Regions from separate parts of the Candidatus Jidaibacter acanthamoebae genome, predicted to be linked through region 2. Evidence: riboswitches for the same ligand, from Rfam matches in the RefSeq annotation. Region 2 holds a riboswitch; the other holds the start of a gene.
The links. Region 2 has a riboswitch for thiamine pyrophosphate ahead of NF27_RS00535 (MFS transporter). Riboswitches for the same ligand answer to the same signal wherever they lie in the genome.
Positions count from the first base shown of each region.

Region 1: it holds a riboswitch for thiamine pyrophosphate, as region 2 does, so the genes downstream of both, NF27_RS01920 (sodium:solute symporter family protein) here and NF27_RS00535 (MFS transporter) in region 2, are expected to answer to the same signal.

Region 1 is NZ_JSWE01000058.1:109,070-112,578, reverse strand. It holds gene NF27_RS01925 (leucine-rich repeat domain-containing protein) at 1-1,469, opposite strand, end outside; TPP riboswitch at 1,632-1,729, shown strand; gene NF27_RS01920 (sodium:solute symporter family protein) at 1,791-3,191, shown strand; tRNA gene NF27_RS01915 (tRNA-Ala) at 3,255-3,330, shown strand; gene NF27_RS11560 (hypothetical protein) at 3,358-3,509, shown strand, end outside.
Region 2 is NZ_JSWE01000036.1:8,947-12,455, forward strand. It holds gene NF27_RS00525 (NAD+ synthase) at 1-991, opposite strand, end outside; gene NF27_RS00530 (hypothetical protein) at 1,032-1,406, opposite strand; TPP riboswitch at 1,545-1,648, shown strand; gene NF27_RS00535 (MFS transporter) at 1,730-2,953, shown strand; gene thiE (thiamine phosphate synthase) at 2,937-3,509, shown strand, end outside.

The DNA.
Region 1 (3,509 bases), on a different contig from region 2:
CCTTCCCCCCGCTCTCTTTCTTCATTATTTTTAGAATTATCTTGATTGGCATGATTTATACCGCTTATCCCTACATAACTACCTATCTTAGCCCACACTTCCGTAGGGAATGACGGCGTGAAATCAATATAGTCAGGATTATCGATATTATTATCGTTATTAATATCCTTAACCACCCCGTTAAGCCTTAAGAAATTTTCATGGTAATAGCTCATTACTTTATTTTCTATATCTATATACCACAGTTTAGACTCAGCTCCCACGCTTCCAATTTTATATTTTAGCATGAGTATAAATGTTTTAATATGGTGCATGTTAAATTTATCCAGCTCTCCTTTCTCAACAGCCCGGCATTTTGATTCAAAGGCTTTTTGGTTTCTATCTATATTCATTTCAATTGAAGTTATTGCCTGCTTTCCTTCTTCATGACCAAATAAATTATACCCAACCAAACAATCTAAGATTAACCTGTTTTTCTCTAACACTTTATCTATTTCTCTGATGCCGTCAATTTTTAATGAATCGCTTAATAACCAAATTTGAGTAATATTTTTGCTTCCCTGTAATACTTCTGCTATTGCTTTTATTCCTTCATTTCCTATTTCATGGCATGCAAGCATAATTGAGACAATTGAGGTATTAACTTTTAACATATCTGCTATTATGAATGCTTCCTGATCTCTAATTTCAATTCTATTAAAATGAAAAATTGAAATTGAATTATTAATTTTAAGTGCATTTATTAAGGCCGTTATACCTGAGGATTTGATTTCATTACCTGAAAGATTAAGTTGTTTAATGGAACTATTGGTTGCTAATAAATTTGCTAATTTTATTGCGCCTTCACATTTAATTTTATTATAACTAAGATCAAGGTTAGTAATAGAACTATTATTCTTTAACATCTCGGTGATTGCTTCCATTCCCTCATTGTCTATTTCATTACATTGAAAATCAACATCAGTAATAGAATTATTTTCTTTTAACATATCAATGATTGCTTCCAACCCATCGTTGTTTGTTTCATTATATAAAAAATCAGTAGTAGTAATGGAATTATTTTCTTTTAAAATATTATTAATTGCTTCCATTTCCTCAGGTTCTTTTCTATCTTTACGAAATGTGAAACGCTTAACGGTATTATTAATTCTCAACCCGTCTGCTAATATTTCCACTCCCTTATTCCCTAACAGATTAAACATAAGCCCAAGATAAATAATAGACTGGTTTTTCTTTAATATTTCCACTATAAGATTACCCTCTTTAACCCCTAGCATATTGCATGATAATACAAGCGAAGTAATTGGCTCATGATCTTTTACAAATTCTATTATTTTCGAAATTTCTTCATCCCCTATTATTTTGCCTCTAAAATGTAGAGAGACAGAATGCTCATTGCTATTTGAAATTATTACTTCTGTATTGATTCTCATATCTTTCCCTATAATGCTCATCTCGGAAACGCGCATTTTTTCTCTTCATTTTATTTTCAAACAACATTAACAGTGCTCGCTACTCCGTCAATATTTACCTTAAGCAATTATATAAACTTTAAACTTAATATTTATAAAATATTTTTCATAAGAATTTTATGCTTGCATATACCTAATTTTTTTATATAAATTTCCAATATAAATCACCAGGGGTGCTATTAATAATAATAGCTGAGAAAAACCCTTATAACCTGATCCGGATAGTGCTGGCGGAGGGAGTGTGTAAAACTATTAATCTATTTTACATCTGCACTCTCTCTTGCTGCATATTCGGCTATTTAATTTAAAGGCTAAGATATGCAAATTATGAACAACCTATCTCTCCTTGACTTAAGTGTTTTCGCTATTTGGATTACTCTCTCAATAGGGGTGATTATCGTACGCCGGCTCAAAAATTTGAATTCTAAAGCAAGCGACAAGGATTATATCCTGATGGGTAGGAAACTGACCCTACCGTTGTTTGTTGCAACCCTGGTCTCCTCCTGGTACGGTGGGGTATTCGGGGTAACGCAGATTGCTTTTGAGCACGGGATATATAATTTCATTACCCAAGGGCTGTTTTGGTATATTGCTTATATTATTTTCGCCTATTTTCTGGTTAAAAAAATACATCAAAAAAATGCCCTTACTTTTCCTGATTTAATCAAAAAAACTTACGGCGAAAAATCTGCTAAGCTTGCTGCAATACTGCTTATTTTTAAAGCATTACCGATAACTTATGCCCTAAGCCTTGGCGCTTTTATTCAAACGATGTTCGATTTATCGCTTCCACTTTCAATTGTAGCGGGTACTTCGGTAGTCGTGTTATATACCTGCATAAGCGATTTCAGGTCAGTGGTATACTCGGATTTCCTGCAGTTTTGCTGTATGTACTTAGGGGTAATAACGGTAGTAATATTTTCATTTTACAGCATAGGCAATCCGCTGGTGTTAGTAGAAAATTTACCTCCCCATTATTTTACTCTTTCCGGCAAGCATGAATTCAGCACTATTATATTATGGTTATTTATCGCATTTTCAGCTACCCTGATAAGCCCGGTTTTTTACCAAAGATGTATGGCGGCAGGCAGCCCACTCATAGCTAAAAAGGGAATAATTATTTCCACAGTTTTTTGGATAATTTTTGATATCTGCACTACATTGGGCGGGATGTACGCCAAAGTGCATATGCCTGATGCTAATTCGTTAAATGCCTACCTGTTATTCGGCTTACAAATTCTCCCTTCCGGCTTTCGGGGTATTTTTCTTGCAGGAATCACGGCAACGGTTATATCAACATTGGATTCATTTATTTTTGCCGGTAGCACACTTTTTTCTTATGACCTTAGACCTAAGAAATATACCGCCTCAGTCGGATATAGAACGCTAAGTGTGTTATCAATTGGCTTCCTCACCATAATTATTGCACTTCAATTTGATAATGTAATTGAAGATGTTTGGATAACTTTGGAAGGATATTTTGGCGCTCTTTTAATTATCCCGATTATTTGGAGTTATTTCATCAAAACTAAAATCTCGGATAATGCATTTATATTTACTGCTTTTTTAAGTATGAGCATAATGCTAATAAAGGATGTCTTTTTCAATAATATAAAAATAGAAGCATTTTACTTTGGGCTTATTGCTACCTTAACAGTTTATAACTTTATTTTTTTATATGAGAGATGTATAAAAAAACTTATATGCAAAGTCTTTTAAAAAATACTATTCTCATTTATTAAAAGTTATGCTAATACTTCTGACCATATCTCTTTTAAAATAGGGGCCATAGCTCAGTTGGTAGAGCGCTTGGATGGCATTCAAGAGGTTGGCGGTTCGATCCCGCCTGGCTCCACCAGGTAAAATAAGAATAAAGAGAAAGAATATGTTAAATGTAGAAAAGCTAATAAGCTGCAGGAATAGAATTCAAGAGGAAGCAAAAAAGTATGGCTTCGTTAATGTTCGTATTGGTGCTGAAGAAGGACTTGAAGAGTATCCTCGTGAAATAATATTAAATTTTAATAGTAATAAATCATC
Region 2 (3,509 bases):
GGTAGGATATTTCGAGCATTTCGGCTACCCTCTCAGCATCCTCCATACTTTCTCTACCGGTAAATTTTGACGGCATCATTATTGCATGCACATTTTCTTTTCCCAAAGCATCGACTGCAATTGCCGCAACTAAAGCAGAATCTATTCCGCCTGATAATCCGAGCAACACCGACTTAAATCGATTATTATGCATATAATCTCTAAGACCCAGCACCATAGCTCCATAGAGCTCATCTTCCTTAGAAAAATTTTCTATATTATTTGTAGTTAAAATTTTATTTCCCTGAACATCTACTACTATGCTATCTTCCCTAAATGCCGATAAACAAAATTTTAAACTTCCGTCGTAACCGAAGCTTCTTCCTTCAAAAACTATACCGTCTTGCCCGAGTACCTGATTACAATATATAATCGGAAGCCTTACCTCTTGATATCTTTTCCTTATTATTTCTAAGCGAGTATTAAATTTTTCACCATCATAAGGGGAAGCATTGGGCACCAGTAAGATTTCAGCACCCTTCTCTTTTAATTTTGAAGCCACCTCAGGAAACCACATATCTTCACAGATCGGTACTCCGATTTTATATTCGTTGATATCTATAACCCTGGGTTCCCCGCTACTAAAATATCTTTCTTCATCGAATACCCCATAATTAGGTATACATTGTTTATAGCTTTTTCCTATAACTTTGCCGTTTTGAATAGCTAAAATTGCGTTATAAAGCTTATCTTTTTCTTTAATTACAGTGGGTAATAAAATTGTCGATGCTTTAGAGTTTTTTATCAATGAGGCTGTGTGCTTTTCTAATTCCATTAAGAATGAAGGTTTATGCAATAGATCTTCAGGCGTATAGCCTACACTGATCATTTCCGGAAATAAACATATATCGGCATTATCATTGCATGCTTTCAAATAGCAATTTTTAATTAAATCAAAGTTATACTCAATATCTCCTATTCTAGGCTTTACCTGTGCTAAGAATATTTTCATTCCATCCTACTTATTATGTCACGTTATTAACTAGTATTCTTTATAATGATTTAAATCTACCTTGTTCTTTTTCTATAACTTTTACCCATGTATTCCGAGGACACGGGCTCTTTTCATTATATTTATGTAAATCTTTATATTTATTAATATTCCATTTTGCAGTAGCATTTTCAAGCTCAATTCTTAAGTGCGGCAGATTATAAAAATCTATTAGCATTGAAGCCAAATTTTTTAAATAAATTATATCGGATTCTGAATCCAACAACTTATGAATAATTTCTTTAACTTCCAAATATGCATTTTTAATCTGCTGCTCGAATGTTACTCTCTTTTCTTCTTCCTCATTAGTTATATAACCGGCATTTTTTTCAAAAGCGCCGGCAAGTTCACTAACCTCCCCCAAGGTTTTCTCCATCCCTTTTAACTCTAAATAATCCCCTTAAAACATACCTTAAATATATCAGGTTAACAGAAGGTTAATAAATTATGATGAAGTAGAAAAACAAGTACTTTTCTTGACAGGTTATTTTTTTTCAATATAAGTTGGTTAATTATTATACACCAGGGGTGCTTTATGTAATTTTACATGAGGCTGAGAAACACCCTTAAAACCTGCTCTGGTTAATGCCTGCGGAGGGAGTGTGAAGCAAGAATTTCATATGCCCATTTTATAAGCGGGCAAGCTTCTCCTTTTCTTGTTTTATTTCTTCTTCGTAGAAATTTTATGAGGAAGAAGAGATGAAAGAATATCTTAATAAAACTTATTTACCTGCAATGCTTGGTGCTGCAATAGAATATTATGATATAGCCCTTTACGGCTTCATGGCACCAATCTTAGTGCAAGTTTTTCTCCCTCATCTTCCTAAAACTACTGCATATTTTTTCTATTTCTTATTCGAATTTTTCGCAAGTTTGGCTCAATTAGCGGGAGCATATTTTTTCGGTAAAATGGGTGATAATGATGGGCGTAAAAATGCCATGTATTATGCTATGATCGGTACATCATGTACTACTTTTATAGTTAGTGTATTACCCTCTTACCTTTCTTTGGGGATATTTGCTTCTTTCCTTTTCTTTGCTACCAGGCTTATGCAGGGATTCTTTCTGGGTGGAGAATACAACGGAGGAGCAATTTATTGTTTGGAACATGAACAAGACCACCGAAAGCACGGTACAGTTAGTGGGTTATATTGTGCATTAACAGCTTGTGGAATAATAACAGCAAGCCTTGCCGCTACCGCTGTCAATCACTATGGATCAGAATATTTCCGTATTGCTTATGGGGTTAGCTTTTTGCTTGCTATGCTAACCTTTTTTCTTAGAAAGTCGGTAAATGAAACTTCAGAGTTTTTAAAAGCTAAATTAATTTCTAATAAGCATTTTATAAGAACAAGCCCTTTTAAGCTTGATTATAAAAACTTAGTTAGTCTAGGAATAGCTTCTCTTTTATTCGGAATATTGTATGGGATACCAACTCGTATTTTTAATGCGATAATTCCACTTGTAACAAGCATCAGTACTAACTTAACCATGATAATCAACAGTGCTTTTTTAGTACTGTATATGCTGCTTTTAATAATGTTCGGTATAATTGCAAATAGATTTAAGTTTAAAAAAATGATGTATTTAACAGCTTTTTTAACTGCATTACTTGCTTACCCAATAATTATGTTAATAGAAAGTAGATCTCTTGAAGGAATTATTATAGCTAAAGCTATTTTTACCTGCCTTGCCGCTGCTTTTATTTCTCCCCTTCATGCATTTGCTCAAAGTTTATTTATAACTGAAGAAAGATATAAGCTTATCTCAATAGGGTACACACTGGGTAAATGCTGCTCTACCTTAATAATAGCCTTATCCGTCACCACTTATGATTACCTTGGTAACTTATACGGTATAGCATCAATTCTAACAATAATTGCAATAATTACATGGAGAGCATTATATGAGAAGCAGACTTAATCATTCGCTTAAACTTTGTTTGGTTACCAATATAACTCATCAACCTATGGAACAATACTTAAGGTTTGTTGAGGAGGCAGTAATGGGAGGAGTTACTATGGTACAACTGCGGGAAAAATCTAATAATTTAGTGGAAGTTAAAACTCGGGCTAGAGAACTGCAAAGGTTACTATGTTCGTTCGAAATACCGCTTATTATTAATGATTATGTTGAACTTGCAGCAGAAATAGATGCCGATGGAGTACATATCGGTCAACAAGATATGTCTATCACAAAAGCTAGAGGAATTTTAGGAGCAAATAAAATTATCGGATTATCAATTGAGGATTTAGATGAATTAAGTGAAAGCAATAATTCAAATGATATAGATTATGTAACCGCAAGTGCAGTTTTTCCAAGTAAAACTAAACCTGGTTGCAAGCAAATCTGGGGTATTGAAGGATTACAAAAAATAACTTCAACTTCTATACATCCGGTAACTGCAATCGGAGGAATCAAACTAAATAATACATTAGAGATTATAAGTACAGGAGCGAAAGGGATTGCAGTTATCGGA